Regions from separate parts of the Allobosea sp. AK1 genome, predicted to be linked through region 2. Evidence: predicted binding sites of a transcription regulator. Region 2 holds the regulator's gene; each other region holds the start of a gene.
What was found. The regulator LexA, encoded in region 2, represses DNA repair genes until DNA is damaged. The targets are predictions, from matches to a motif close to TGTTCNNNNTGTGTTCNG.

Region 1 (6,825 bases), 3.8 Mb from region 2:
CGGCGGCTTCGGCACGCTCGTCCCCGCCCCCGACCAGCCGGAGCTGAAGCCCGCGATCCTGCTCGTGCCGCTCGCCGCCTTCGACCGGCGCGGCTACCGCATCGGCTACGGCAAGGGCTATTACGATCGGGCGCTCTCCGAACTCGGCCCAACCGTCAGCATCGGCATCGGATATGGCGCGCAGGAGATCGACGCGGTGCCCGACGAGCCGCATGACCGGCGCCTCGACTGGATCGTGACGGAGCGCGAAACCCTTCGCTGCGGCTGATTCCCGCCCGCCTTCGCGTGGAAGTTCTTCTGCTGCGGTTGATTCCCTCGCGCCTTCGCGCGAGGGAGAAAGCCTTCGCAGTTTTCAGGTCGGTTCCATGCGTCTTCTCTTCCTCGGTGACATCGTCGGCCGCCCCGGCCGGATTGCGGTCCAGGAGCGGCTGCCCGCGCTGCGCGAAGCCTGGAAGCTCGACTGCGTCGTCATCAACGGCGAGAACTCGGCCGGCGGCTTCGGCATCACCGAGGCGATCTGCGACGAGATCCTCGCCGCCGGCGCCGATGTCGTCACGCTCGGCAATCATTCCTGGGACCAGCGCGAGGCGCTCGTCTTCATCACCCGGCAGGACCGGCTGATCCGCCCGGCGAATTATCCGCCCGGCACGCCCGGTCGCGGCGCCACCGTGATCGAGGCCCGCAACGGCGCCCGCGTCCTGGTCGTCAACGTCATGGGCCGGCTGTTCATGGACCCGCTCGACGACCCCTTCGCCGCGATGGAGCGCGAGCTCTCCGCCTGCCCGCTCGGCGAAATCGCCGATGCCGTGATCGTCGACGTCCATGCCGAGGCGACCAGCGAGAAGCAGGCCATGGCCTATTTCCTCGACGGCCGCGCCAGCCTCGTTGTCGGCACCCATACCCATGCACCGACCTCGGATACCCGCATCCTGCCCGGCGGCACCGCCTATCAGTCCGATGCCGGCATGTGCGGCGACTATGATTCCGTGCTCGGCATGCAGAAGGACGAGCCGATCCGCCGCTTCCTGCAGAAGGTGCCGGGCGCCCGCCTCGAGCCGGCGACGGGCGAAGGCACGCTCTCGGGCGTCGCGGTCGATATCGACGATGCCACCGGCCTGGCGAAAGCGGTCTGGGCCGTTCGCGTCGGCCCGCATCTCAGCCAGGCCGTGCCGGACGCCTGGATTTCCTGACGCTTTCCGGCGCGCGCAGCGCTTGCACGCGGGCGGAGCCGGCGCCTATAAGGCCGGCTTCCAGCGCTTTCCGCCGCAACCTTCGAAGGTAACGAGCTCCCATGGCCGGCCATTCACAGTTCAAGAACATCATGCATCGCAAGGGCAAGCAGGATGCCGTGCGCTCGAAACTGTTCTCGAAACTGGCCCGCGAAATCACCGTCGCCGCCAAGATGGGCATGCCCGACATCAACATGAACCCGCGCCTGCGCATGGCGGTGCTTGCCGCGCGCGCCGAGAACATGCCGAAGGACAACATCCAGCGCGCCATCAACAAGGCCGCCGGCGGCGAGGGCGACAACTACGACGAGGTCCGTTACGAGGGCTACGGCCCCGGCGGCACCGCCGTCATCGTCGAGGCGCTGACCGACAATCGCAACCGCACCGCTTCCGCCGTGCGCTCCTACTTCACCAAGTCGGGCGGCGCGCTGGGCGAGAGCAACTCGGTCTCCTTCATGTTCAACCGCGTCGGCGAGATCAGCTATCCGCCGGAGGCCGGCGATGCCGACACGGTGATGGAAGCCGCGATCGAGGCCGGGGCCGACGACGTGATCTCGGACGAGAACGGCCACACCATCCTCTGCGCCTTCGACGCCCTGAACGAAGTCTCCAAGGCGCTTGAGGCAGCACTCGGCGCGCCCGCCTCGGCCAAGCCGGTCTGGCGCCCGACGACGACGGCCCCGCTCGACGAGGAAAAAGCCGCCTCGATGATGCGTTTGATGGAAGCGCTCGACAACGACGACGACGTCCAGAACGTCTTCGCCAATTTCGAGATCGCCGACGACATCATGGCCAAGCTCAGCGCGTGATTTCAGAGCGCGTCATTCTCGGGCGTAGCGAAGCGCAGACCCGAGAATCTCTGGCCGGATGAGGCTTCCGAGCCTCCCTGCGACGAGATGCTCGGGTCAAGCCCGAGCATGACGGCCTTGATCACCGCCCGATCACCGCGTCCCAGAGCGGCAGGCTGATCAGCGCGCTCAGGAAGATCACCAGATAGGCGCCGCGCCGGAACGTTTGCTCCGAAGCCAGCCGGAAGCCATGCGTGCCGGCCCAGAGCCCGACGCCGTAGATCGCGAAGAGCGGCACCGCCATCATCAAGGCCCCACCGGTCAGGATGCCCTTCCACCACAGGACCGTGCCGCTGATCAGCGTCGAGACGCCGAAGAAGGCCTGCATGTTGGCCCGCGTCTTGTGCCGGTCGTTGCGCTGCGCGCCGAGCCAGAACACCGCGAGCGGCATGCCGCCGATCGAGGCCATGCCGTTGAACAGCCCCGACAGGGCGCCCACCCCGAGCGAGAGCGGGATCGTCGGCCGCCCGTGATAGCGCCAGCCCGAGGCCATCAGGCCCACCGCACTGAGCACGAGCAGAGCGAGCACCCAGCGCATCGTCTCGCGGTCGAGCCAGATCAGCAGCCAGATTCCGGCCGGCAGAGCGAGCGTCGCGGTCAGCAGCAGCGGCAGGATTTCGCGCCATTCCGCCGTCTTGGCGCTGCGCGCCGCGATCGGCAGCGCGAAGGGCAGATCGATGAACCAGATCAGGCCGAGCGCCGCGACCGGCCCGAGGATCATCGAGGCCAGCGGCATGAACACCATCGCGAAGCCGAAGCCGGTGAAGCCACGCACCAGCCCGCCGAGCAGCGTTGCAGCCAGCAGGACGGCGATGCCATCGGCGGTGAGGCCCGGCATGAAGGAAGACAGGTTGAAGGACATGGCACCGGCTGAGGAAGAAAGATGCGGCGAACCATGCCCACGGGCGGGCGGCAAGAACAACTTTCCTTTTTGATGTCATCGATCAGGGGAATTCATCCAGCCCCATCGCGCGGCCTGTCTCGGCGCGGGACAAATCCGAAACATCCGCTAGGTTGAACCCGACATGGCACCCCCGATTCGCATCCTCGGCATCGACCCCGGCCTCCGGAAGACCGGCTGGGGCATCGTCGTCTCTGAAGGCAGCAAGCTCTCCTTCGTCGCCTGCGGCTGCGTCGAGAGCGACGGCGCGCTGCCGCTCGGCCAGCGCCTGCGGCAATTGCACGAGGGCCTGAACAAGGTCCTCGCCGCGCATCGCCCGCACGAGGCGGCCGTCGAGGAGACTTTCATCAACCGCGACCCGCAATCGGCGCTGAAGCTCGGCCAGGCCCGCGGCATCGCACTGGTCGTGCCGGCGCTCGCCGGACTCGATGTCGCGGAATACGCGGCCAACCTCGTCAAGAAGACCGTGGTCGGCGTCGGCCATGCCGACAAGAAGCAGGTCCAGGCGATGATTCGCGTGCTCCTGCCGAAGGCCGAGACCTCATCGGCCGACGCGGCGGACGCGCTCGCCGTAGCGATCTGCCACGCCCAGCATCGCGGCATGAAGGCGCTGGTCGCGCAGATGAAGGCATCATGAGCCTCATGCTGCCGAGCGACATTTTTCGCGACACTCCCTCGCGTGGGTCATCCCGGACGGAGCGAAGCGAAGATCCGGGATCCATTCCGGAACCTCACCGAGACATGTTCCGGAATGGATCCCGGGTCTCCCTACGGTCGCCCGGGATGACTCGTGGAGAAAATCGATGATCGGCAAGCTCAAGGGCCTGATCGATTCTTATGGTGAGGACCACGTCATCATCGACGTGCAGGGCGTCGGCTATGTCGTGCAGTGCTCGGCGCGCACGCTCCAGCGCCTTCCCCAGCCGGGCGAGGCCGCCGCGCTCTCGATCGAGACCCATGTCCGCGAGGATGCGATCCGCCTCTACGGCTTCATGTCCGACAATGAGCGCGACTGGTTCCGCCTGATGCAGGTCGTGCAGGGCGTCGGCGCCAAGGTCGCGCTCGCCATCCTCTCGACGCTCGATCCGGGCGGGCTGGCCACCGCCATCGCCACCAACGACAAGGCCGCGATCGCGCGCGCCCCCGGCGTCGGCCCCAAGCTCGCGCAACGCCTCTGCGCCGAGCTCAAGGACAAGGCCCCGGCCTTCGGCCATATCGATCCGGGCGTGGCGCAGCTCGCGGGCGCGCTGGAGGACAGGAAGCTGCCGCAGCCGATCGCCGACGCGGTGTCGGCGCTCGCCAATCTCGGCTATCCTCAGGCGCAGGCGGTGGCTGCCGTGGCGGCTGCCGCCAAGGCCGCCGGCGATGGGGCCGGCACGGCCCAGCTCATCAAGCTGGGCCTGAAGGAACTGGCGAAGTGAGCGAAGCGCCCGACGAGCTTCAATTGCGCGTCGTGACCGACAAGACCGAGCTCTGCCGCATCATGCTGGCGAGCTGGGGCTCGCACAGCATGATGATCGGCCTGCATGTCTACGACGTCGCCGAGATCGATGCGCTCGGCCTGTTCGACAGCTCGGGCAAGACCGCCGCGCTGGCGAGCTGGACGGTGCGGGGCGACAGCGCCTATCTCTGCGCACTCCATTCGTTGAAGCCGGGCGAAGGCGTCGCCATCCGCATGCTGGACGCCGTGATCTTCGCGGCACGCAAGGCCGGCGCCGGAAAACTGAAAGCCATGCTCACCAATGACAACATGCCCGGCATGACCTTCTACCAGCGCCGCGGCTTCCGCCTCTCGGGGCTTTATCTGGAAGCGATCGACGCCTATCGCTCGGTCGTGCCTGGCATCATCAAGACAGGGTACAAGGACATTCCGATCCACGACGCCATCGAGCTGGAGATCGCGCTGTGAGCGACCCCAAGCGCTCCGGCCTGATGACGGCCGAACGCCGCGACGACGACAGCGAGACCTCGCTGCGGCCGCTGTCGCTGTCCGATTTCACCGGCCAGGCAGCGGCGCGCGCCAATCTCCAGGTCTTCATCAACGCGGCCAAGAGCCGTGGCGACGCGCTCGACCACGTCCTCTTCGTCGGCCCGCCCGGCCTCGGCAAGACGACGCTGGCGCAGATCGTCGCGCGCGAGCTCGGCGTCAATTTCCGCTCGACCTCCGGTCCCGTGATCGCCAAGGCCGGCGACCTCGCCGCCCAGCTCACCAATCTCGAAGAGCGCGACGTGCTCTTCATCGACGAGATCCACCGCCTCAACCCGGCCGTCGAGGAAATTCTCTATCCGGCGATGGAGGACTACCAGCTCGACCTGATCATCGGCGAAGGCCCGGCGGCGCGCTCGGTCAAGATCGACCTGCCCAAGTTCACCCTCGTCGGCGCCACCACCCGCGCCGGCCTTTTGACCACGCCCTTGCGGGACCGCTTCGGCATCCCGATCCGCCTGCAATTCTATACGGTCGAGGAGTTGCAGGGCATCGTCGCCCGCGGCGCCCGTGTGCTCGGCGTCCCGATGTCGGACGACGGCGCCAACGAGATCGCCAAGCGCTCCCGCGGCACGCCGCGCATCGCCGGGCGCCTGCTGCGCCGCGTCCGCGACTTCGCCATCGTCGACGGCGACCCGATCGTCACCCGCAAGGTCGCCGACAAGGCGCTCTCGCTGCTCGACGTCGACGCCATCGGCCTCGACCAGATGGACCGGCGCTATCTTACCACCGTCGCGATCAATTTCGGCGGCGGCCCGGTCGGAATCGAGACCATCGCCGCCTCGCTCTCCGAGCCGCGCGACGCCATCGAGGAGATCATCGAGCCCTTCCTGCTCCAGCAGGGCTTCATCCAGCGCACGCCGCGCGGGCGTCTGCTGACGCCCCACGCCTTCCGCCATCTCGGCATGCCGGAACCCTCGCGCGAGACGGCGCAGTTCGGGCTGTTCGGCAGCGATGAGGACGGTGAATAAGGCCGGGCCATCGTCCCGCATATGAAGGACGCGGGCATCGCATCCTTCGCGCTTGATCGCATCGGATCAGTCGCTTTCGGAGTTCGCGCATGCCCGCTCTTCGCCTCGCCTCGTCGGCGGCACTCGCTCTCGGCCTGCTGGCCACCAGCAATGCATTCGCCGCCGACACCACGCCTGATGGCCCGGTGAAGGACGCTTATGCCGCCACCGTCAAGACGTTGGCCGCCTCGGGCGAGCCGCCCTGGCGCCCGCCGCATCGCGACAAGCTGATGAGCAAAGGCCTCGCCGCCCTCTTCGCCCGCGACGATCTCTATCAGGACGAGGCCGGCGAGATCGGCCATGTCGGCGCCGATCCCTTCATCAACGGCCAGGATGGCGAGGTGAAGAACCTCAAGGTCACGGTCACCGAGAAACCCGCGAACGGCCGGGCCCTGGTCAGCGCCGCCTTCCGCAGCTTCAAGCAGCCGGTCACAGTGCGCTTCCGCATGGTCGAGGAAGGCGGCGGCTGGCGCATCGACGACATCGTCAACCGCTTCGAAGGCAAGGACTATTCGGTCCGCGACGAGCTGTCGAAGCCCTATGACTGCGGCTCCTTCATGAACAAGCCCTGCAAGCGCTGAACGCCTGCAGGGCTGGGTATCGGCCTATGGCTGACGCGCGATCTTCGAGCGCATCATCGCCGGGCGAGCCCCTGCATCGTTCAACGCGCCGGACTTCGCCGCCTTCGGATTTTCGACCGACCGCATCCCCTTGCCGGCGGTGCGGTTGGCGGGCCGCTCAGCCACCCGCTGGCGTTGCTTGAGCGCGAGGGCCTTGCGCGCGAGGCTGCGCTGGCTCGGCACCTTTGCCTTCTCCGCCCGGCGTGTGCGCTCGGCGCCGACGCGCTTCA
Region 2 (6,825 bases):
GGCGACCTCGCGATGCCGCGCCACGCGCTGGAACTGGTAGACGGTCTGCCCGTCCCAATCGAGGCCGAGCCATTCCAGCCCGTCGAGAATCGCGGCGATCGCCGCGTCAGTCGAGCGTTCCCGGTCGGTATCCTCGATGCGCAGCAGCATCTTGCCGCCTTGCCGGCGCGAATAGAGCCAGTTGAACAGCGCGGTCCGGGCTCCGCCGATATGCAGGAAACCGGTGGGCGAGGGCGCAAAGCGCGTGACGACGGCGTTGCTCATGGGAGGAAACTCCGGCCGGGCGGCGTGGGCCGTCCGGGGCAAGACAGGGGATGGCGCAGGTTGAGACATGACAACCGGCGCGCGCCCTGTAACATGGCTTGGCCGGAAACGTTAAGCGGTCAAATCGCAGCGCCGGCAGGGGAGGCGGGCGATGCAGCCGGCGCCGCCGGGGCAGGGGCAATCGGGAAGCCGGCGCGGCGCGCGCGCCGATGCCTTGCCGGCTCGCCTCCATGTCCCGGCCTCGCTGGCAGCAGGTCTCCGCGCCCTGCTTCGGCAGCTTTGGCTTCAGCTCCGGCAAGGCTTCGCGCTGGAGGCCGAAAGACGGCGCCCCTTCCTCTGGCTGCCGATCGCGATGGGCGTCGGCATCCTGCTCTATTTCGCAGCCGATCGTGAGCCGGCACTCTGGGCGCCGCTGCTCGGCCTGACCCTGAGCGCTGCACTGGCCTTCGCCCTGCGCCTGCGCCGCTTCGCCGCGATGGCCTGCCTCGCCGCGGCCGCAGCTTTCGCCGGATTCGCCGCCGGGGTCTGGCGTACGGCCGATATTGCGGCGCCGATGCTGGAGCGGCCGCGCATCGGCAAGCTCTCCGGCTTCGTCGAGAGCGTCGAGGCCCGCGACAAGGGCGCGCGGCTCGTGCTGCTGGTGACGGAGATCGCCAATGTGCCGGCTGACCAGCGTCCGAAGCGCGTCCGCGTCAATATTCGGCAAGGCTCCGTGGCACCGGGCGACCATATCATTGCCACGGCGCGCCTGCTGCCGCCGCCCGGACCGGCGCGGGCCGGCGGCTATGATTTCGGCCGTGATGCCTTCTTCCGCGGGATCGGCGCCGTCGGCAGCATCTCCGGCAAGATCGCGCTCGCGCCCGCGCCCCATCCGATGCCGACGCGCCTTGCGATCGATGTGATGATCGACCGCGCCCGCAACGCGCTGACGAAGCGCATCGCCGAGGTCGGAGGCGGGCAGGGCGGGGCGGTCGCCGCGGCGCTCGTCACCGGCAAGCGCGGCCTGATCACCGAAGCGACGAACAACGACCTGCGCGCTGCCGGCATCTATCACATCGTCTCCATCTCGGGCCTGCACATGGTGCTCGCCGCCGGCACGATCTTCTGGCTGGTCCGGGCGCTGCTGGTCCTGTCGCAGACGGTGGCGCTGCACTGGCCGGTCAAGAAGATCGCGGCGGCAGCGGCGATGCTCGGCGCGACCGCCTATTGCATCTTTTCCGGGGGCGATGTCGCGACCGAGCGCTCGCTGATCATGACGCTGGTCATGCTCGGCGCGATCCTCGTCGATCGCGCCGCGCTCAGCATGCGCAATCTTGCGCTGGCCGCCATGATCGTGCTGCTGCGCGAGCCGGAGGCCTTGCTCGGGCCGAGCTTCCAGATGTCCTTCGGTGCGGTCGCGGCGCTGATCGCCTTCGCGGAACGCTGGGAAGGGCGAAGCCGCACCGAGCCGCCGCGCGTGTTGCCCTGGCCGCTCGGAGCCGTTTGGACGGCGGCGCTCGGCATCCTCGTCACCACCATGCTGGCCACCGCCGCGACGGCGCCCTTCGGAGCCTATCACTTCCAGACCTTCAATCCCTTCGGCCTGCTCGGCAACGCCATGGCGCTGCCCTTCGTCTCGCTCTTCGTCATGCCGGCGGCGGTGTTCGGCGTGCTCGCCTATCCGTTCGGGCTGGACTGGCCGGCCTGGGCCTTGATGGGGCTCGCCTCCGACGTCGTCCTCAAGGTGGCGCATTGGGTCGCGGCCATCGACCATTCCACCGTGACGGTGGCGGCTTTCGGCTCAGGCGTGCTCGCCTGCTTTGCGATGGCGCTGCTCTGGCTGACACTCTGGACCACGGCCTGGCGCTGGCTTGCGGCCCTGCCGCTGATCCTCGGCGTCGCGATTGCCGGCAAGCCGGAGCGGCCGGAGATCCTGATCGAGCGCGACGGCTCCGGGCTGGCGGTGCGCGGTCCCGATGGCCGCCTCGCCATCGCCGGCAAGCCCAGCCGCTTCGTCCTGCAGCAATGGCTCGCCGCCGATGGCGACAGCCGCTCGCCCGACGATCCCAGCTTGCGCGCCGGCATCGCCTGCGACCGGCTGGCATGCGTTGCGCAGACCGCCGACAAGCGCACGATCTCCTATACGCGCGAGCGACTCGCCATCATCGAGGATTGCCAGCGCGCCGACCTCGTCGTGACCGCCATCCCCTGGGGCGGCACCTGCAAGGCCAGGCTGGTCGAGCGCATGACGCTATCGCGCGACGGCGCGACCTCGCTCTACCGGACGGCGTCGGGATGGAGCAGCCATATCGCGGAGCAGTCCGGCAGCGAGCGGCCTTGGAGCCGCCGGCGCGAGCGGCGCCTGACGGAGCCAGGCACGCGTCCCACCAATCAGTCGGTCACCGCACAGCCCGCACCGGCCGCCGACAACGAAGCCGAGGCCGACACCGAACGCCTTCAGTAGCGCCGCATCAGATTGACCAGCCGGCCCTGGATCTTGACCCGGTCAGGGCCGAGCACACGGGTCTCGTAGGCCGGGTTCGCCGCTTCGAGCGCGATCGAGGAGCCGCGCTTGCGCAGGCGCTTCAGCGTCGCTTCCTCGTCATCGATCAACGCCACGACGATGTCGCCGGTATTGGCCGTGTCCTGCCTGCGGATGACGACGGTGTCGCCGTCGAGAATGCCGGCCTCGACCATCGAATCGCCGCGCACTTCCAGCGCGTAATGCTCGCCGGAGCCGAGCATGTCCGGCGGCAGCGAGACGGTGTGGCTGCGGCTCTGGATCGCCGAGATCGGCGTGCCCGCCGCGATGCGGCCCATCACCGGGATGGCGATGGAATGCCGGCTGTCGTCCTCGGCAGGGCGCGGCTTGGCCATGCTGGGCTGTGAGCCCAGGCCGCCCTGGACGATGGCCGGGCTGAAGCGCGGACGCGCCTGAGGCGCGCCGAGCCCGTCCGGCATCTTGATGACTTCGAGCGCACGCGCCCGGTTCGGCAGGCGGCGGATGAAGCCGCGCTCCTCCAGGGCCATGATCAGGCGGTGAATGCCGGATTTCGAGCGCAGGTCGAGCGCATCCTTCATCTCGTCGAAGGAGGGCGGCACGCCACTCTCGCGCAAGCGTTCCTGGATGAAGCGCAGGAGTTCATGTTGCTTGCGTGTCAGCATGGTCGCCGCCAGCCCCTCAATGCGCAGATTCGAAACAAAGCACGAACACCATACGCGTTCTGCTTGTGTTCCGCAAGCCGCTACCGCAAGGGCAGGATCCGGCAGGCCTCGCCTTTCTTCGCGGGAGCGGCATGGGCCGGGCGGATCGTCAGGGCCTGCGCCCGTGCCAACGTACCGAGCATCGAGGAATCCTGCCGGTCGAACGGCGTTGCCACCCAGCCTTCCGGCGTCAGCGTGAGCTCCGAGCGCAGGTAATCCTCGCGCTCGTCATTGCCGGGCATGTCGCGGCCGAGCAAGGCAGGGATGCTGCGGTCGCGGTCGGCGTCCGCGATGCCGAGCAGCGCCTCGATCAAGGGCAGCACGAAGAGATGGCCGCAGACGATCGAGGAGACCGGATTGCCCGGCAGCCCGACCACGACCATCCGGCCGAGCCGCCCGGTCATCATCGGCTTGCCTGGCCGCATCGCGATCTTCCAGAAGCCGAGCGCCATACCCGCTCGCGTCAGCGCTTCCTGCACGAGATCATGCGCGCCGACCGAGGCCCCGCCGAGCGTGATCAGCACATCGGCATCGGCGTCGCTCGCCCTTGCGATCTTGCTGGCGAGGTCGGCATGGTCGTCGCGGGCGATGCCGAGATCGATGACGGTGCCGCCGGCCTTCTCGACCAGCGCGGCGAGCGAGAACGAGTTCGAGGCGACGATCTGGTCGCGGCCCACAGGTTCGCCCGGCGCCACCAGTTCGTCTCCGGTGGCGAGAATCGCCACCCGAGGCTTCCGCCGGACAGGCAAAGTCGGATGCCCCATCGCAGCGGCAAGGCCGAGCGCGGCACTGTCGAGCACGCGCCCGGCTTGCAGCAGCACGTCGCCTTCGTGGAAATCGAGCCCCGCAGCGCGCAGGAACTTGCCCTTCGCCGGCGGCACGCGGACCTGGATCACCGGGCCGCCGACGCCGTCGGCATCCTCCTGCATCAGGACGGTGTCGGCACCTTCAGGCATCGGCGCGCCGGTAAAGATGCGGACGGCCTGTCCCGGCCCGACCGATCCATCGAAGGCCCGGCCGGCAGCGGATTCGCCGATGACAGTGAGCGAAACGCCTTCCGCCATCTCGTCGCCGCGCACGGCATAGCCGTCCATGGCGGAATTGGCGAAAGGCGGCTGCGTCCTGAGTGCCTTGACCTCGCTGGCCAGCACCCGCCAGGCGCATTGTGCCAGCGGCAGGGTTTCCGCCCCGGTCGGCCCCGGAATGCTGTCGAGCAGCGCCTTGCGCGCGACGGGGACCGGAGTGAGCGCCATCAGCTAGCTTTCGCCTCGTAATCACCGGACTGGCCGCCGGATTTGTGCAGCAGGCGGATGTTCTCGATCCGCATCGCCCGGTCGACGGCCTTGACCATGTCGTAGACCGTCAGACAGGCGACGGAGACGGCGGTCAGCGCCTCCATCTCGACGCCGGTCTGGCCCTTCATCTTCACCTCGGCCCGTACGCGTACGCCCGGCAAGGCCTCGTCGATATCGAGATCGACGGCGATCTTGCTGAGCAGCAACGGGTGACAGAGCGGGATCAGTTCATGCGTGCGCTTCGCCGCCATGATGCCGGCGAGGCGCGCGGTGCCGAGCACATCGCCCTTCTTGGCGTTGCCGTCGCGGACGATCGCGATCGTTTCCGGCGCCATCACGACTTGGCCCTCGGCGATCGCCATGCGGGTCGTCTCGGCCTTGCCGCCGACATCGACCATATGCGCCTGGCCTTGCGCGTCGAGATGGCTGAGCCGGCTCACGCCGCGACGGCCTTGCCGGTCAGCAGCGCCTGCGTCGCGGCGGTGACGTCGGCCTGCCGCATCAGGCTCTCGCCGACGAGGAAGCTGTTGACGCCGATCGGATTGAGCCGGGCGATGTCGTCATGCGTGAAGATACCGCTCTCGCTGATGACGATCCGGTCAACCGGCACGCGCGGTGCCAGCCGCTCGGTGACCGCAAGATCGACATTGAAGCTGCGCAGGTCGCGGTTGTTGATGCCGAGCATCCGGCTTTCGAGCTTCAGCGCCCGGTCGAGCTCGGCATCGTCATGGACCTCGACGAGGACGTCCATGCCGAGCTCGCGCGCGGTCTCGTTCAACGCTTTGGCGGTGGCATCGTCGACGCCGGCCATGATGATCAGGATGCAGTCGGCGCCCCAGCTGCGGGCCTCGTAGACCTGGTAGGGCTCGTAGAGGAAATCCTTGCGCAGTGCCGGCAGGCCGGCAGCCTCCCGCGCTTCGGTGAGGAATTCCGGCCGCCCCTGGAAGGACGGCGCGTCGGTCAGGACGGAGAGGCAGGCCGCGCCGCCGGCCGCATAGGCGCGGGCGAGCGAAGGCGGGTCGAAATCGGCGCGGATCAGGCCCTTGGAGGGGCTCGCCTTCTTGATCTCGGCGATCAGAGCGGGCGTGCCTTGTGCGAGCTTGCCGGCCAGCGCATCGGCAAAGCCGCGCGGCTTGGAGGCTGCATGCGCGCGGCGCTCGATCTCGGCCTGCGGGACCGCGGCCTTGGCTGCCGCGATCTCCTGGCGCTTATAGGCTTCGATCTTCGCGAGGATATCGGTCATGCCGGCCTCACGCGTTCGAGGCTTTGACGAGCGCGGCGAGCGTCGCCTTGGCCTTGCCGGAATCGAGCGCGGCCGTCGCCTGGGCGAAGCCGTCCTTCAAATCCCGGGCCTTGCCGGCGACGAGCAGTGCCGCAGCCGCATTGAAGGCAGCGATGTCGCGGAAGCCGGTCTTTTCGCCGGCGAGCACGGCGTTGAGCGCCGCCGCGTTCTCCTCCGGCGTGCCGCCGCGCAGTACTTCCGGCTTGGCGGGCTCAAGGCCGACATCGGCGGGGCTGATCGAGAAGCTTTCGATCTTGCCGTTCTCCAGCGAGACGACGCGGGTCGGGCCGGTGGTGGTGATCTCGTCGAGCCCATCCGAGCCGTGCACGGCCCAGACGCGGGTCGAGCCGAAGGAGGCGAGCACCTTGACCATCGGCTCCAGCCAGGTCTCGGAGAAGGCACCGATGAGCTGGCGTTTGGCGCCGGCCGGGTTGGAAAGCGGGCCGAGCAGGTTGAAGATCGTGCGCGTGCCGAGCTCGGTGCGTACCGGCGCGACATGGCGCATCGAGGCGTGATGCGTCGGCGCGAACATGAAGCCGACGCCGGCCTCGCGGATGCAACGCTCGGTCGCGGCCGGATCAAGCCCGACCTTGACGCCGAGCGCGGTCAGCACGTCGGCGGCCCCGGAGCGCGAGGAGGCCGCGCGGTTGCCGTGCTTGGCGACCGGCACGCCGCAGGCCGCGGTGATGATCGAGGCCAGCGTCGAGACATTGTAGGAGCCGGAGGAATCGCCGCCGGTGCCGACGATGTCGATCGCCTCAGGCGGGGCCTTGACGGTGAGCATCTTACCGCGCATCGCGC
Region 3 (6,825 bases), 4.3 Mb from region 2:
GCCGAAGTCATCGGATACGTCTTGCGCCTGAAGGGTCGGCGCGCCTAACTCGGCAGGGATGCGAAGGAAGGATGGCCGCGGAGTTTCCGCAGCGGCCCCAAGCGAACGGACTCCACCGCAATGAGCGGCACCACGGCGACCAATACGATCGATCGCTCCGACAAGCCCGGCCATATCGGGATCATCCTGTTCGTGGCCGCCCTGCTTGTGGGCGCGGCGATCGCGCTCGGCTTCCTCGCCAATGAATGGGCGCAGCCGCTGATCCTCGGCCTGCTGGCCCTGCTCTCGGTCGTCGGCGTCTTCGGGCTCTTCGCCTTCGCCATCGGACTCGTGCAGTTTTCCGGCCGCGCCGCCCGCAACGACCTGACCAAGGCTGTCGTCGACGGCGCCGATGACGGCATCGTGGTGACCGAGAGCGAAAACGAGATCGTCTATGCCAACGAGGCCTATCTGGCGCTGGCGGGCGCGACCGGCGCCAACGACCTCAAGCCCGTCGGCCGCCTGCTGACCGGCCGCGCCGACGTCTCCGAAGCGATCTACCGGCTCGCCACCGCCGCCCGCGAGCATCGCCGCCTGGTCGAGGAGGTCCGGCTTGAGCCCGCCCTGAACGGGCGCAGCGAGGTCGGCTGGTACCGCGTCCGGGTCTCGCCCGTCCGCCGCGAGACCTCGACCGCGACGCTCTGGTCGGTCGCCGACATCACGCCCGATCGCGAGCGCCAGGAAAACGCCTTCCAGGAACTCCAGCACGCGATCGACTATCTCGACCACGCGCCGGCCGGGTTCATCTCGATCGATGCCGATGGCGAGATTTCCTATCTCAACGCGACACTCTCCGGCTGGCTCGATTTCGATCTCGCCCGCTTCGGCTCCGGCGGCCTGCATCTCGACGATGTCTGCACGCCCTCCGCCGCCGCCCTGCTCCAGGCGATCCGCGGCCAGCCCGGCGATGTCCGCGTCGAAGTTCTCGATGTCGATCTGAAGCGCCGCAACGGCGCGCCCCTGCCCGTGCGCCTGCACCATCAGGTTGCCTTCGGGCAGGATGGCCGCGCCGGCCCCTCGCGCACCCTCGTCCTCAACCGCACGGCCGGCGAGGCCGGCTCCGATGGCGGCAGCGACGCCGAGGTCCGCTTCGCCCGCTTCTTCCATTCGACGCCGATGGCGATCGCTACCATCGACGAGACCGGCGCCATCCTGCATTCCAACGCCGCCTTCGCCCGCCTGATCCCGGCGGGCCTGCGGCCGCAGACCATCCACGACCTCGTCGCTTCCGGTGCCGGCCTCGATGCGGCGCTGGCAGAGGTGGTGGCCGGGCGCTCGGGTGGCGCCCCGCTCGATCTGGCGCTCGCCGGCGAGGATGGCCGCTCGGCCAAGCTCTACCTCACCCCGGTCGCCGGCACCGAAGGCGGCGACGGCGAGCGCGCCATCGTCTACGCGCTGGAGACCACGGCCGAGCGCAAGCTGCGCGACAACATGGACCAGGCCGGCAAGATGCAGGCGGTCGGCCAACTCGCCGGCGGCATCGCGCACGACTTCAACAACGTGCTGCAGGTCATCATCAACGCCTCCGAGTTCCTGCTGGCGAGCCACCGGCCGACCGACCCGTCCTTCCCGGACATCATGCAGATCAAGCAGAACGCCTACCGTGCCGCGGCGCTGGTGCGGCAGCTGCTCGCCTTCTCCCGCCGCCAGACGCTGCGCCCGCAGGTACTGGAACTCGGCGAGGTGCTCTCCGATCTCTCGCTGATGCTGAAGCGCGTCGTCGCCGACAAGGTCACGCTCGACGTCCGCCAGGGCCGCGACCTCTGGCCGGTCAAGGCCGATCTCGGCCAGCTCGAACAGGTCATCGTCAACCTCGCCGTCAATGCCCGTGACGCGATGCCAGATGGCGGCAAGCTCGCGGTGCGCACCCGCAACGTCACCCGCGAGGACTGCGCCTCCTTCGGCCAGGACGCCCTGCCCGCCGACGACTACGTCCTGCTGGAGGTCGAGGACAGCGGCACCGGCATCCCGCAGGAATATCTCGACAAGATCTTCGAGCCCTTCTTCACCACCAAGGAGGTCGGCAAGGGCACCGGCCTCGGCCTCTCGATGGTCTATGGCATCGTCAAGCAGACCGGCGGCTATGTCTTCGTCGACTCGACCATCGGCAAGGGCACGAATTTCCGCATCTTCCTGCCGCGCCATGTCCCGAGCCAGGAGGAGATCGCCGCCGAGGCCGCGGCCAAGGAAGCGCCGAAGAAGCTCGCCGCCGATCATACCGGCGCCGGCGTCATCCTGCTGGTCGAGGACGAGGATGCGGTGCGCGCGCTCAACGCCCGCATGCTGGTCTCGCGCGGCTATACCGTCCACGAGGCAGCCTCGGGCGTCGAGGCGCTCGATCTCTTCCTGCAGAACGACGGCAAGATCGACCTCGTCGTCTCCGACGTGGTGATGCCGGAGATGGACGGCCCGACGCTGCTCGGCGAACTCCGCAAGCGCAACCCGGACACCAAGGTCGTTTTCGTCTCCGGCTATGCCGAGGAGGCCTTCCGCAAGAACCTGCCCGAGGGCGAGGAATTCCACTTCCTGCCCAAGCCCTTCACGATGAAGCAGCTCGTCGAGACCGTGAAGGCGGCGATGGGCTGAGGCCGACGGCGCCCGCATTCGGGCGCCGTACTCCGCTGTGGCCGCCCTGCCCGTGACAGCTCCTGACACCCCTCCTGACAAAAACTGACACCGAGAACAAAAAAAGAACTTGCGAACAAGAACAAAGCGTGACCATCCTCATGTCAAGACGCATTGAGATGTCCCCGTCGCCCTGCCATAAGGAGCCCGAACCGTGAATCAGGCGAATCTCAAACTCGTGGAAGGCTCCTCGATGGACAAGGCCAAGGCGCTCGATGCAGCGCTCTCCCAGATCGAACGCGCCTTCGGCAAGGGTTCGATCATGCGGCTCGGCAAGAACTCGCCGTCGATCGAGATCGAGACCATCTCCACGGGTTCGCTCGGCCTCGACATCGCGCTCGGCGTCGGCGGCCTGCCCAAGGGCCGCATCGTCGAGATCTACGGACCGGAATCCTCCGGCAAGACCACGCTGGCGCTGCACACCATCGCCGAGGCCCAGAAGAAGGGTGGCGTCTGCGCTTTCGTCGATGCCGAGCACGCGCTCGATCCGGTCTATGCCCGCAAGCTCGGCGTCAATCTCGACGACCTGCTGATCTCGCAGCCCGATACCGGCGAGCAGGCGCTCGAGATCACCGATACCCTCGTCCGCTCCGGCGCCATCGACGTGCTGGTCATCGACTCCGTCGCCGCGCTCACGCCCCGCGCCGAGATCGAGGGCGAGATGGGCGATGTCCAGCCCGGCCTGCAGGCCCGCCTGATGAGCCAGGCCCTGCGCAAGCTCACCGCCTCGATCTCGCGCTCGAACTGCATGGTCATCTTCATCAACCAGATCCGCATGAAGATCGGCGTGATGTACGGTTCCCCGGAGACCACCACCGGCGGCAACGCACTGAAGTTCTACGCCTCCGTGCGCCTCGACATCCGCCGCGTCTCGACGCTGAAGGAGCGCGACGAGGCGACCGGCAACCAGGTCCGCGTCAAGGTCGTCAAGAACAAGGTCGCGCCGCCCTTCAAGCAGGTCGAGTTCGACATCATGTTCGGCGAGGGCATCTCCAAGGTCGGCGAACTGATCGATCTCGGCGTCAAGGCCGGCATGGTCGAGAAGGCTGGCGCCTGGTTCTCCTTCGACAGCCAGCGCCTCGGCCAGGGCCGCGAGAACGCCAAGACCTTCCTCAAGAACAACCCTGACCTGGCAGCCAAGATCGAGGCTACGATCCGCCAGAATTCCGGCCTCGTCGCCGACCGCATCCTCGATCAGGCGGACCCGACCGCGGACGATCTCGACGAAGGCGAGGCCTGATCGCGGCCTGCACTGTCCAGGACGAAGACGCGGGCGGCCTTCGGGCCGCCCTTTTCGTTTGCGGATAAGGCCTTGCCCGGTGTGCGCTGCGTCAAGCTTTCTGGACAGCGGCAAGCCGCCTGACTAGAACCGGTCCTTCCTGCCGGGCGCGCCCGGCCTCCTGCCCCAGATCAGAGCGCAAAAGAGCGATGAGCGGCGTCAACGATATCCGGTCGACCTTCCTCGACTACTTCAAGTCCCAGGGCCACGAGATCGTGCCGTCGAGCCCGCTCGTGCCGCGCAACGACCCGACGCTGATGTTCGCCAATTCGGGCATGGTGCAGTTCAAGAACGTCTTCACCGGCCAGGAGAAGCGCCCGTATTCGCGTGCCACCACCGCCCAGAAATGCGTCCGTGCCGGCGGCAAGCACAACGACCTCGACAATGTCGGCTATACCGCGCGCCATCACACCTTCTTCGAGATGTTGGGGAATTTCTCCTTCGGCGACTATTTCAAGGAACAGGCGATCCATCACGCCTGGACCCTGGTCACCCGCGAATTCGGCCTGCCCAAGGACAAGCTGACGGTCACCGTCTACTCCGAGGACGACGAGGCGCACGCTCTCTGGAAGAAGATCGCCGGCCTGACCGACGACAAGATCATCCGCATCGCGACCTCGGATAATTTCTGGCGGATGGGCGATACCGGTCCCTGCGGCCCCTGCTCCGAGATCTTCTACGACCATGGCGACCATATTTGGGGCGGCCCGCCCGGCTCGGCCGAGGAGGATGGCGATCGCTTCATCGAGATCTGGAATCTCGTGTTCATGCAGTACGAGGAGGCCGCGGGTGGCATCCGCACCAACCTGCCTCGCCCCTCGATCGACACCGGCATGGGGCTGGAGCGCATCGCGGCCGTGCTCCAGGGCACGCATGACAACTACAATATCGACCTGTTCCGCGCCCTGATCACGGCCATCGCCGACCTGACCTCGGTCGATCCGGACGGGCCGATGAAGGCGAGCCACCGCGTCATCGCCGACCATCTGCGCTGCTCGGCCTTCCTGATCGCCGACGGCGTGCTGCCGTCGAACGAGGGCCGCGGCTATGTGCTGCGCCGGATCATGCGTCGCGGCATGCGCCATGCGCAGCTCCTCGGTGCCAAGGAGCCGCTGCTCCACAAGCTCGTCCCGGCGCTGACCCGCGAGATGGGCCGCGCCTATCCCGAACTGCTGCGTGCCGAAGCGCTGATCACCGAGACGCTGAAGCTGGAGGAGACCCGCTTCCGCACCACGCTGGCGCGCGGCCTCACCCTGCTCGACGACGCCTCGAAGGACCTGACCGCCGGCCAGAGCCTCAAGGGCGACGTCGCCTTCACGCTCTACGACACCTACGGCTTCCCGCTCGACCTGACGCAGGACGCGCTGCGCGCCCGCGAGATCACGGTCGATACCGAGGGCTTCGACGCCGCCATGCAGCAGCAGAAGGCCAAGGCGCGCGCCGCCTGGGCCGGCACCGGCGAGGCCGCGACCGAGGCGCTCTGGTTCCCGCTGCGCGACAAGGTCGGCGCCACCGAGTTCCTCGGCTACGACACCGAGATTGCCGAGGGCGTGGTCACCGCGCTGATCCGCGACAATGCCGAGGTTCCCGCGCTGAAGGCCGGCGAGAGTGGCTTCATGCTGGTCAACCAGACGCCGTTCTACGGCGAATCCGGCGGCCAGGTCGGCGATGCCGGCGTGGCGAAGGCGCCGGGCGCGCTGGTCGAGGTTTCCGACGTCCAGAAGAAGCTCGGCGACGTCTTCGCCCACAGCATCACGGTCAAGGAAGGCGAGTTGAAGCTCGGCGCCGCCGTCGAGCTCGTCGTCGACCATGAGCGCCGTTCCGCGATCCGCGCCAACCATTCGGCGACGCATCTGCTGCACGAGGCGCTGCGCCTCGTCCTCGGCGACCATGTCGCGCAGAAGGGCTCGCTGGTCTCGGCCGATCGCCTGCGCTTCGATTTCTCGCATCCAAAGCCGATCAGCGCCGAGGAATTGCGCGAGGTCGAGGAGATCGCCAACGCGATCATCCTCCAGAACGAGCCGGTCACGACCCGCCTGATGAGCGTCGACGAGGCCATCGCCTCGGGTGCACGCGCTCTCTTCGGCGAGAAATACGGCGACGAGGTCCGCGTCGTCGCGATGGGCACCAACCCGGCCGGCCGCGCCTATTCGGTCGAGCTCTGCGGCGGCACCCATGCCGCGCGCACCGGCGATATCGGTCTCGTCAGCATCGTTGGCGAAGGTGCCGTCGCGGCCGGCGTGCGCCGCCTCGAAGCCATGACGGGTAATGGGGCCCGCCTGCGCCTCAACGAGGAATCGCGCCTGCTCAACGGGCTGGCGAGCCTGCTCAAGGTCCCCGCCGCCGAGGCCGGCAACCGTCTGGCCGCGCTGATCGAGGAACGCCGCAAGCTCGACCGCGAACTGACCGAGGCTCGCAAGAAGCTCGCCATGGGTGGCGGCGGTGCGGCCGAGGAGCCCATCCAGGAGATCGCGGGCGCCAAGCTGCTGGCCCGCGCCGTCACCGGTGTCGAGATGAAGGACCTGAAGAGCCTCGCCGACGAGGCCAAGGCCCGCGTCGGCTCCGGCGTCGTCGCCATCGTTGGTGTGGCCGATGACGGCAAGGCCGGCGTTGTCGTCGGCGTCACGCCCGACCTGACCGAGCGTTTCGACGCGGTCGCACTGGTCCGCGCGGCCTCCGAGCAGCTCGGCGGCAAGGGCGGTGGCGGACGCCGCGACATGGCCCAGGCCGGTGGGCCGGACGGCAGCAAGGCGCAAGCCGCGCTCGATGCCGTCGCGGCTGCGATGGGCTGACAGGGATATGGCCGCCGCCACGCCTGAACAGGGCTGGCGGCGGCAGGTTCACCTGTGGTTCGATCATGGTGCCGGCGATGATCTCGTCGC

Region 1: the regulator LexA is predicted to act here: its motif matches at 3,065-3,082, upstream of ruvC (crossover junction endodeoxyribonuclease RuvC).
Region 3: the regulator LexA is predicted to act here: its motif matches at 2,718-2,735, upstream of recA (recombinase RecA).

Annotation. Positions count from the first base shown of each region.
Region 1 covers NZ_VFMG01000001.1:1,174,562-1,181,386, forward strand. Annotated here, with positions in the region: gene FHT98_RS05995 (5-formyltetrahydrofolate cyclo-ligase) at 1-268, shown strand, start outside; gene FHT98_RS06000 (TIGR00282 family metallophosphoesterase) at 366-1,190, shown strand; gene FHT98_RS06005 (YebC/PmpR family DNA-binding transcriptional regulator) at 1,292-2,038, shown strand; gene FHT98_RS06010 (sulfite exporter TauE/SafE family protein) at 2,160-2,939, opposite strand; gene ruvC (crossover junction endodeoxyribonuclease RuvC) at 3,103-3,615, shown strand; gene ruvA (Holliday junction branch migration protein RuvA) at 3,782-4,399, shown strand; gene FHT98_RS06025 (N-acetyltransferase) at 4,396-4,887, shown strand; gene ruvB (Holliday junction branch migration DNA helicase RuvB) at 4,911-5,936, shown strand; gene FHT98_RS06035 (DUF3828 domain-containing protein) at 6,026-6,556, shown strand; gene FHT98_RS06040 (hypothetical protein) at 6,581-6,825, opposite strand, start outside.
Region 2 covers NZ_VFMG01000001.1:4,968,276-4,975,100, forward strand. Annotated here, with positions in the region: gene gltX (glutamate--tRNA ligase) at 1-264, opposite strand, end outside; gene FHT98_RS23685 (ComEC/Rec2 family competence protein) at 416-2,707, shown strand; gene lexA (transcriptional repressor LexA) at 2,701-3,408, opposite strand; gene FHT98_RS23695 (molybdopterin molybdotransferase MoeA) at 3,489-4,700, opposite strand; gene moaC (cyclic pyranopterin monophosphate synthase MoaC) at 4,700-5,182, opposite strand; gene trpC (indole-3-glycerol phosphate synthase TrpC) at 5,179-5,985, opposite strand; gene trpD (anthranilate phosphoribosyltransferase) at 5,993-6,825, opposite strand, start outside.
Region 3 covers NZ_VFMG01000001.1:647,022-653,846, forward strand. Annotated here, with positions in the region: gene flhB (flagellar biosynthesis protein FlhB) at 1-48, shown strand, start outside; gene cckA (cell cycle histidine kinase CckA) at 121-2,625, shown strand; gene recA (recombinase RecA) at 2,858-3,904, shown strand; gene alaS (alanine--tRNA ligase) at 4,093-6,735, shown strand; gene FHT98_RS03475 (cyclic nucleotide-gated ion channel) at 6,743-6,825, shown strand, end outside.